DNA from 2 places in the Bacillus cereus group sp. BfR-BA-01430 genome. Region 1 is predicted to be linked to the other one. Evidence: riboswitches for the same ligand, from Rfam matches in the RefSeq annotation. Region 1 holds a riboswitch; the other holds the start of a gene.

Region 1 (4,214 bases):
TTCATTTCCTAACGCTTCAACATCTAATGTATGTGGGTTTTTCGGTAATCTGTTGGCATTTTTATAATCATTTCGATCAAACGGCTTAATACGCTCCATTAAACCAGCAATTTTTCCAGCCCATTCTGGATCGGATGCATATTTCACATTCATACCAACTAATGTTGGACCATTATTATAGATTGCACCTTCCTCTAAATAACGCTCTCTCACATAGTTAGCATTATACGAAATACTATCACGATATGTTGGTAAATATTTTGCATGATAGAATGGATCGCGATCATATGCACGTAGTCCAAATAAATTATGTTTACGATACGCAATTTCAGATCTTCCATATCCAGATTCTAAAATTGCATGTGCCGCTAAGTAAAGAGCATTTACACCATGTTCATTTTGCGCTGCAATAAAGTCTTGCCCATGGCCAATTAACGGGCTATCAGAACGCGATTTCTTAAGAAAATTATCAATTTCTTCTGCTGTTACATTAGAAGCTAATGTTAAATCTAAATTTAAATACGATTGTTCCGCATTGAATAAAAATTGTGCGTATTCCTCACGTGTTACAGTTTTTGATGGATAAAATGCACCCGTTCCATCTCCCTCTGCCAGTCCGTTAGACTGCAACGCACTAATTGCATCTTTCGCCCAAGAATTTGGATCCACATCATGAAATGTATGATTTGCCTTTACTTTTAAATGATAAGCTCTTTGTAAAATCATTGCCATTTCAGCGCGAGTTAATGAATCCTTTGGTCTAAAGTTTTTGTTCTCATCCCCTGTAAAGATTCCCATCTCCGTTAAAGCTAAAATTTCATTTGGAAACATTGTTGTACTTGCACTTACATCATGATATGGATTTTTATATTCTGTTTTCGCTTCTGGTTTCAATGTACGATAAATAAGTGCAGCCACTTGTTCACGCGTTACACTGTCTCCCACTCCAAATTTACCGTTGTCATAACCTGCAATTATGTTTCGATTTGCTAAATCATTGATTGCCTCATATGCCCAATGGCTCTTTGGTACATCTGGAAATCCTTTTTCTGCCGCAAATGAGGTTGTTGGAACCATTATAACTTGTAGTGCAGCTGTCATTGCTAGAACATTAGAAATTACTTTTTTCATCTTACTTTTAACACGTTATGTACTTACTCGTCCCGTGTTAACTAGCCTCCTTTTTTCATAAAATACTAGCATTTCATCTATCAAACTAATTCACACTTTCCTCTTCTTACAAGAGGGAGATAAAAAATACCCTGTGCTACGAGATAAATTAGCTAACGATAAAAGTATACGTTATTAAAAACAACTAATCTAGCCCTATATTTTTAAAATTAACATAAAACGATATATCTCTCTATTTTAATGAGAAATTATATTTTAAAAGAAGAATAGTTTATCTGAATGCTAAACTTTAAAATCAAATCGTTATTTGACTAATTGGTACTTGAGCACGTCATACATTTTCCATTTGTAATCCCCTCTTTTTTCACTGCTTGCAAACCTAAAAAATTTTAATTTTCCGAATTTAAATAAACAACTTGATTCCTCGAAAAATTTAAATTATTATAAAACAAATGTTACCAACAACTTCATAACTGAAACACTCTCGCCTAAAACGTGAGATAGAGGTTGCAGCACTTATGATTATTCTAAAGGAGACACAGAGATGTCAATGAGTTTAGAAGAAAGGAAGTGTTGCCGAAATCGATAAATTTCTCTGCATTTATCGATTGGGGCTGTTTTCGAATAGAAACAGAACTGTCATATATACAGACGTGTATATATGAAGAGCTATCTACAAAAAAGAAATATCATGTTTATAATGATATTCCTTTTTTGGCGATTTTTTTATTAGCTCCGTTTTCTGTTTCCCTTTTCCTGTAACAGCACCATCCTCATCTATTTGAGATGGTGTTTTTTCTTTTCTGTCCGGTAACTACAGGAATATTGGGGATTTTCACATTACTCTCCTACATTACATTTCCTGATTTATTGTCAAAAATAAGCTGAAAGAAGGAATGAACTATGGAAACAATTGTGCAAAAATTCGGCGGTACTTCGGTCGGAACTATTCAGCGCATTCAACATGTCGCTCATTTAATTATCGAGGAATACGAGAAAGGACATAACGTCGTCACTGTCGTCTCAGCAATGGGCAAAAGTACTGACGAACTCGTTGCACTTGCTACTTCTATTACAGAAAATCCAAGTAAGCGCGAATTAGACATGCTGCTGACAACTGGTGAACAAGTAACAATTTCTCTCTTAACAATGGCATTGCAAACAAAAGGATATCAAGCTATTTCACTAACAGGTTGGCAAGCTGGTATTACAACTGAACCTGTGCACGGAAAGGCCCGCATTACTGATATCCGCACAGAGCGAATTCAATCTTATTTACAAGAAGGGACAATTGTTATCGTAGCTGGTTTCCAAGGATTAAGTGAAGAAAAAGAAATTACAACCTTAGGTCGAGGTGGTTCTGATACAACTGCTGTTGCATTAGCAGCTGCTCTTAAAGCAAAAAAATGTGATATTTATACGGACGTAACTGGTGTTTACACAACTGATCCACGCGTTGTAAATAGTGCATATAAATTAGATGAAATCTCTTATGATGAAATGTTAGAACTTGCCAACTTAGGGGCTAGTGTCCTACATCCGCGTGCTGTTGAATTTGCGAAAAACCATAATGTCGTATTAGAAGTTCGTTCCAGTATGGAACAAGAAAACGGAACAATTGTAAGGGGAGAATGTAACATGGAACAACAATCAATCGTAAAAGGTATTGCATTTGAAGATAATATTACACGCGTTACAATGAAAGGATTAGAACATGGCTCATTATCAACGATTTTCTCTACATTAGCAGAGGCCCATATTAATGTTGATATTATTATTCAAAGTATTACAAATGAAGGAACTGTGCATCTATCCTTCTCTATTCACTCAAGTGACTTAAGAGAAACATTAGAAGTATTAGAACAAAATCAAGAAACACTTCACTATGAATCTGTAGAATATGAAAATCATCTTGCGAAAGTATCCATTGTAGGCTCTGGCATGGTGTCTAATCCAGGCGTCGCTGCCCATATGTTCTCTACATTAAAAAAAGAAAACATTCATATTAAAATGGTTAGCACCTCTGAAATGAAAATATCTGTTGTTATTGATCGTCTACATTTAGTAGATGGTGTAGAAGCAATTCACCAAGCATTTATGGCAAAAGTGGAACCATTGGTACAAATGAATAAATAGACTTGCTACATAACAGCAAAGAATGTTTCTTTGTTGTTATTTTTTCTCTAGCTCATTATGATTTTGTTACACTATGACACGTGAAATATTTTCCATATCATTTGAAAAGGCAAGAAAACTATGGAAAGGTAGAAAAGATTCATATTACACTTCCAAATCCATAACCTTTCTATAAAGTAGCAATTCTATAGAAAGAAAACAACATGAACATAATAAAAAACAATTTCCTCTTCTATATAGTGGAAATTGTTTTTTATTATTTGCAAATTAACTTCCAAAAAAGATACCTACAAGAGCGTAAATAATAACTGTGGAAAATAAAATCGTCATATGGAAAAGCGAGAAAATAAACAATGATTTTGCCCATTTCTCTGAATCCATTTTTTTATACCCATAAATACTTAAAGCCAACCATAAAATGCTTAACAGAAGCGATACTAGCATAAGGCCAATACTTAATGATCCTAAAAGAATACTTATGATAATTAAAATAACTAAATACACATTTGTTTGTATATATGTTCTTTTAATCCCCTTCACTACTGGAAGCATCGGAACGTTCGCAGCCTCATACTCTTTATGTTTACGAATCGCTATTGCATAGAAATGAGGCATTTGCCAAATAATCATAATAATAAAAAGACCAATAATAGCTGGATGTGTTACATCCGGATATATAGCAGCCCAACCGATAAGCGGCGGCATTGCCCCTGAAACACTTCCGATTTCTGTGTTGTAAATGGTTCTTCTTTTGCTCCACATTGTATATGGTACAACATATAAAAATAAACCTAAAAACCCTAGTATTGCTGCTAAATATGTCGTTAACGCAAGAAATACTAAACCAGAAATCGTCATCAATATTCCAAGCCACAGTACTGTCTTCGAACTTATATCCCCCGTCACAGTCGGCCTATTTTTTGTTCTCTCCATAATAGAGTCAATAT
Region 2 (4,214 bases), on a different contig from region 1:
ATTAACGGGGCAAGAACATCATTTCGATTATGTATTTCAACTTAAGATTGGTGACTTTGTAAAGAGAATATAAAAATTTACGAAATCCTTTTTCAAAAGAAAAAGTAATAAATGAAGTGAAAACAGCCGTGTTTCAATATGAAGCACGGCTGTTTTTTTATGAGTATTTGCTTCTATTAAGAAGCGGTGTTGGTTTACTTCGTGTAAGAAAGAACCTTTTTATTTTTTGATGGCTAATCCATACACAAGTGTTTCACTAGGAGTCGTAATACTAAAACCAGTCGTTTTATAATCGAGCTTGAATGTATCGCCTACATATTCTTCTGTAAATGAATCCATTTGAATAACGAGATGTTCATCTTCATATACGACTTCATCTGCACAATAGGAATCAATAATGAAATCAATATCGACAAAAATACTGCAAGAGTTTGTCATTGTTCCTCGAATTCGGATGATTTTTTTAGTATCGGAACTGAATCTTTGGATTGCTACTTTTGCTTCGTTAGTGATACGAATGTTCATGAAATCCCAACCTTTATATATGTTCTTATTTGTATTATGACAAAAACATACGAAATGAGAAAGGGGATAGATGTATAATGATGGTACTGTAAAGATTCATGCTACACATAAATCTTCTCCATTAAATATAAATGATTAAAAGGAAGAGAGAAGAGATAAAAAAATACCAGCAAACATAAGTATGCTTGCTGGTATGCATTCATTATAGTTCACATTTATCAAGTGGAATGATTTTTGTTTTCTTTACAAATTTATAACTAAGCCAAATGATAAGGAAGAGTGGAAGTCCAATATAGGAAACGAGTACGCCGTTCCAATCGATAGACTCGCCCATAAATGCGCCATAATTTTGTCCTAAAATAACGATTAAGCAAAGTGCAAAGGCGAAGATTGGGCCAAATGGGAACCATTTTGCTTTATATGGTAAATCATTCAAGTCTTTCCCTTGGGCAATATATGCTTTACGGAAGCGGTAGTGACTAATAGCGATTCCGACCCAGGCAATAAAACCGGACATACCGGAGGCGTTTAATAACCAAACGTATACAACACCATCTCCGAATAAGGAAGCTAAGAATGCTGCGCTACCAACTAATGAGGTAGCGATTAAAGCATTTACTGGTACACCGCGTTTATTTAGTCTTCCTAAAAACTTCGGTGCCTTCCCTTGACGGGCTAAATCCCAAAGCATACGAGTAGAAGCATACATTCCAGAGTTTCCGGCAGATAAAACAGCAGTTAAAATAACAGCGTTCATAACAGAAGCAGCGAAAGCGACACCAGCTTTTTCAAATACAAGTGTAAATGGGCTCACGGTAACATCGCTTGCAGCCAGGCTATCTGTTGTATAAGGAATCAATAATCCGATAACAAGAATAGCGAAAATATAAAATAGTAAAATGCGCCAAAAGATAGAACGAATTGCTTTTGGAATGCTGCGCTCTGGATCAGAAGTTTCACCTGCGGCTACACCTAATAATTCAGTTCCTTGGAATGAGAATCCAGCTGCCATAAAGACACCGATAATAGCCATAATGCCGCCGTTAAATGGTGCATCTGCAACTGTGAAATTTTTAAAACCGACTGGTTCTCCGCCCATAATGCCGAAAATCATCATAAATCCAACGACTAAAAAGAGAATAACAGTTGCTACTTTAATGAGTGCAAACCAATATTCTGCTTCGCCAAATCCTCTGACGGATAAATAGTTTAAAAGAAACATAATAGCTAAACAAATGGCACTCCAAATAAGAGAAGGAGTATCGGGAAACCAAAATTTCATAATTAATGTTACAGCAGCAAGCTCTGCTGCAATTGTGATTGCCCAGTTATACCAATAATTCCAGCCAAGTGCAAATCCAAGTGATGGATCAACGAATTTTGTTGCGTACGTGCTAAAAGACCCAGCGACAGGCATATATGCTGCTAATTCAGCTAAGCTTGTCATTAAAAAATAAACCATAATTCCAATTGCGGCATATGCGACAAGTGCGCCGCCAGGACCAGCTGAGTGAATAACACCGCCGCTGGCAAGAAATAAACCAGTACCAATTGTACCACCGAGAGAGATCATTGTAAGGTGACGCGATTTCAGTCCTCGTCTCAGTTCACCTTGATTTTTTGTGGATTGTTGCGTTTTAGAGGTAGCTTGATCTGCTATATTATTCATGTGTAACACTCCTTTTTTTAAGATAGGAAGGAGCGGGGGAATATAAAAAACCGCCAAAGGACTTTGGCGGAACGTTTCAAAATAACCACCCCATCATACCCTTCCGTTAAGATAGCTCCCCACGTTTACACGGTATTTTGTAAACGTGACAGTTCTGTTCCTATTCGGAGACAGCCCCAACTTATATTCCCAGAGAAGAAATATAAACTTCGGCAACTTTTCCTTTCAAGCGGGGTCATAGACATTCTCTGTGCCTCATCCGCCTTACTCTTAAAAGTCGCAACCTCTACCTCATCGGATTGATGAGGATTTGTTTATTGCTATGATTTTTAATATATGGCAATTGTAATGACTTTCTGAAAATATTGCAAGGGATTTTTGTAGGAAATAATCAAAAAAAGTTGGTTATTGTATCGGAAACATTTTCAAAACTCCGCTCAAACCTATTTTGTATGTAAATAGAATGATAAAAAAGTTATTATACAAATGTTTCGCAAAAAAGAAGAGGAAATCCTTTAAAAATTAAAAGAAAATTCAGAAAAAGATAAAAATGACAAAATATTTAATTTTAAAAGAAAATTCGTTATTTTTTGATATACTTCTTAGGAAGCATATTGATGAAAGGGGAAAGAGAGATGTTTTGTATATTTGCTTTTGTTAAGGTAGATCAATTTGTATAAAAAAGGGGAATGAGAATGAGTTTAGAAACAAAAAGATTAAAGATTATACCATGTACAGAAGAAACGCTCTATATGACGGTTGAACAAGGATACGATAACGGACCACATATTGAAAATTATGTTCAGAAATTAAAAGAAGATGCTTCCTTGCTGTATTGGGGAAGTTGGCTTGTTGTTCGAAAAAGCGATGGTAGGATGATTGGTGACATTGGATTTAAAGGTGCACCAAATAGACAGAAAGAAGTGGAAATTGGATATGGGTTTCTTGAGGAATATTGGAACAAGGGATATGCAACGGAAGCAGTAGGAGCACTGGTTCGCTGGGCATTTCAGACTTCAAAAGTTGAAACAATACGAGCTGAAACACTTCATAATAATATCGGGTCCATTCGTGTGCTAGAAAAATTAAATATGAAACAAATAGGCAAAACGGAAAAAATGATAAAGTGGCAATTAAGATAGCGTAGAATAAATAAAAAAGCATGATCCTTTAAGCGGTATCATGCTTTTTGTATTAAGGTAATATTTGTTTTTGGTCAGTTGGATAGTTAACGCTTTGTTTTGTTAACTGGGAGTGATTGCGAATAGATAAAAATAGAGCGATGATAACAATCAGTCCTACAGCAACATAAGAAAGTATAATAATCGTTGGATCTAATTGGAATGCTGTAAGAAGTGTTCGAATGTTTGTGAAGATAATAAGACCACCAACAAATACGCCAAGTAAATGAGACGGTACAATTCGAACTAACCATGCTGCAATCGGAGCGGCAATAATCCCACCTAGCATTAAAGCAAATACCCAAAGCCAGCTTACTTGTTCCCATCCTAAAGAAATGAAAAATCCAATTGTCGCTGCTAAAGCGACAGGAAATTCACTCGTATCTACAGAACCAATCACTTTTCTTGCTTCATTCCCACGCGCGAGAAGCACGGGTGTAGTGATAGGGCCCCAGCCTCCGCCGCCAGTTGAGTCAACGAATCCCGCAAATAAACCGAGAGGAATCAGTTGTTTGCTAGACATACGTTTGTTAGATGAAACGATTTGTTTTTGAATAATAAATCGTAATAAAATGTAGACACCTAAAGTGAATAAAAATAAAGAAATGTATGGTTTAATTACATCACCAGGTAAATTGCTTAAAAAACAAGCACCGACAAAAGCGCCAATTGCTCCTGGTAATGTAAGCCTTGAAACAGTATATTTATCGACATTTCCAAAGCGTAAATGGGAAAATCCAGATGCGGCTGTTGTGACCACTTCAGCTAAATGAACGGAAGCAGAAGCAACGGCTGGTGCGATTCCAAACATTAATAATAAAGAGGTAGATGTGACCCCA

What was found. Region 1 has a riboswitch for lysine ahead of MR058_RS21405 (aspartate kinase). Riboswitches for the same ligand answer to the same signal wherever they lie in the genome.
Region 2: it holds a riboswitch for lysine, as region 1 does, so the genes downstream of both, MR058_RS06760 (amino acid permease) here and MR058_RS21405 (aspartate kinase) in region 1, are expected to answer to the same signal.

Annotation. Positions count from the first base shown of each region.
Region 1 is NZ_JAKUEW010000022.1:25,415-29,628, reverse strand. Features, by position in the region: gene MR058_RS21410 (S-layer homology domain-containing protein) at 1-1,131, opposite strand, end outside; lysine riboswitch at 1,625-1,811, shown strand; gene MR058_RS21405 (aspartate kinase) at 2,035-3,267, shown strand; gene cyoE (heme o synthase) at 3,535-4,214, opposite strand, start outside.
Region 2 is NZ_JAKUEW010000002.1:447,031-451,244, reverse strand. Features, by position in the region: gene MR058_RS06770 (NAD-dependent protein deacylase) at 1-73, shown strand, start outside; gene MR058_RS06765 (iron-sulfur cluster biosynthesis family protein) at 220-525, opposite strand; gene MR058_RS06760 (amino acid permease) at 728-2,194, opposite strand; lysine riboswitch at 2,299-2,491, opposite strand; gene MR058_RS06755 (GNAT family N-acetyltransferase) at 2,890-3,336, shown strand; partial or broken gene MR058_RS06750 (sulfite exporter TauE/SafE family protein) at 3,389-4,214, opposite strand, start outside.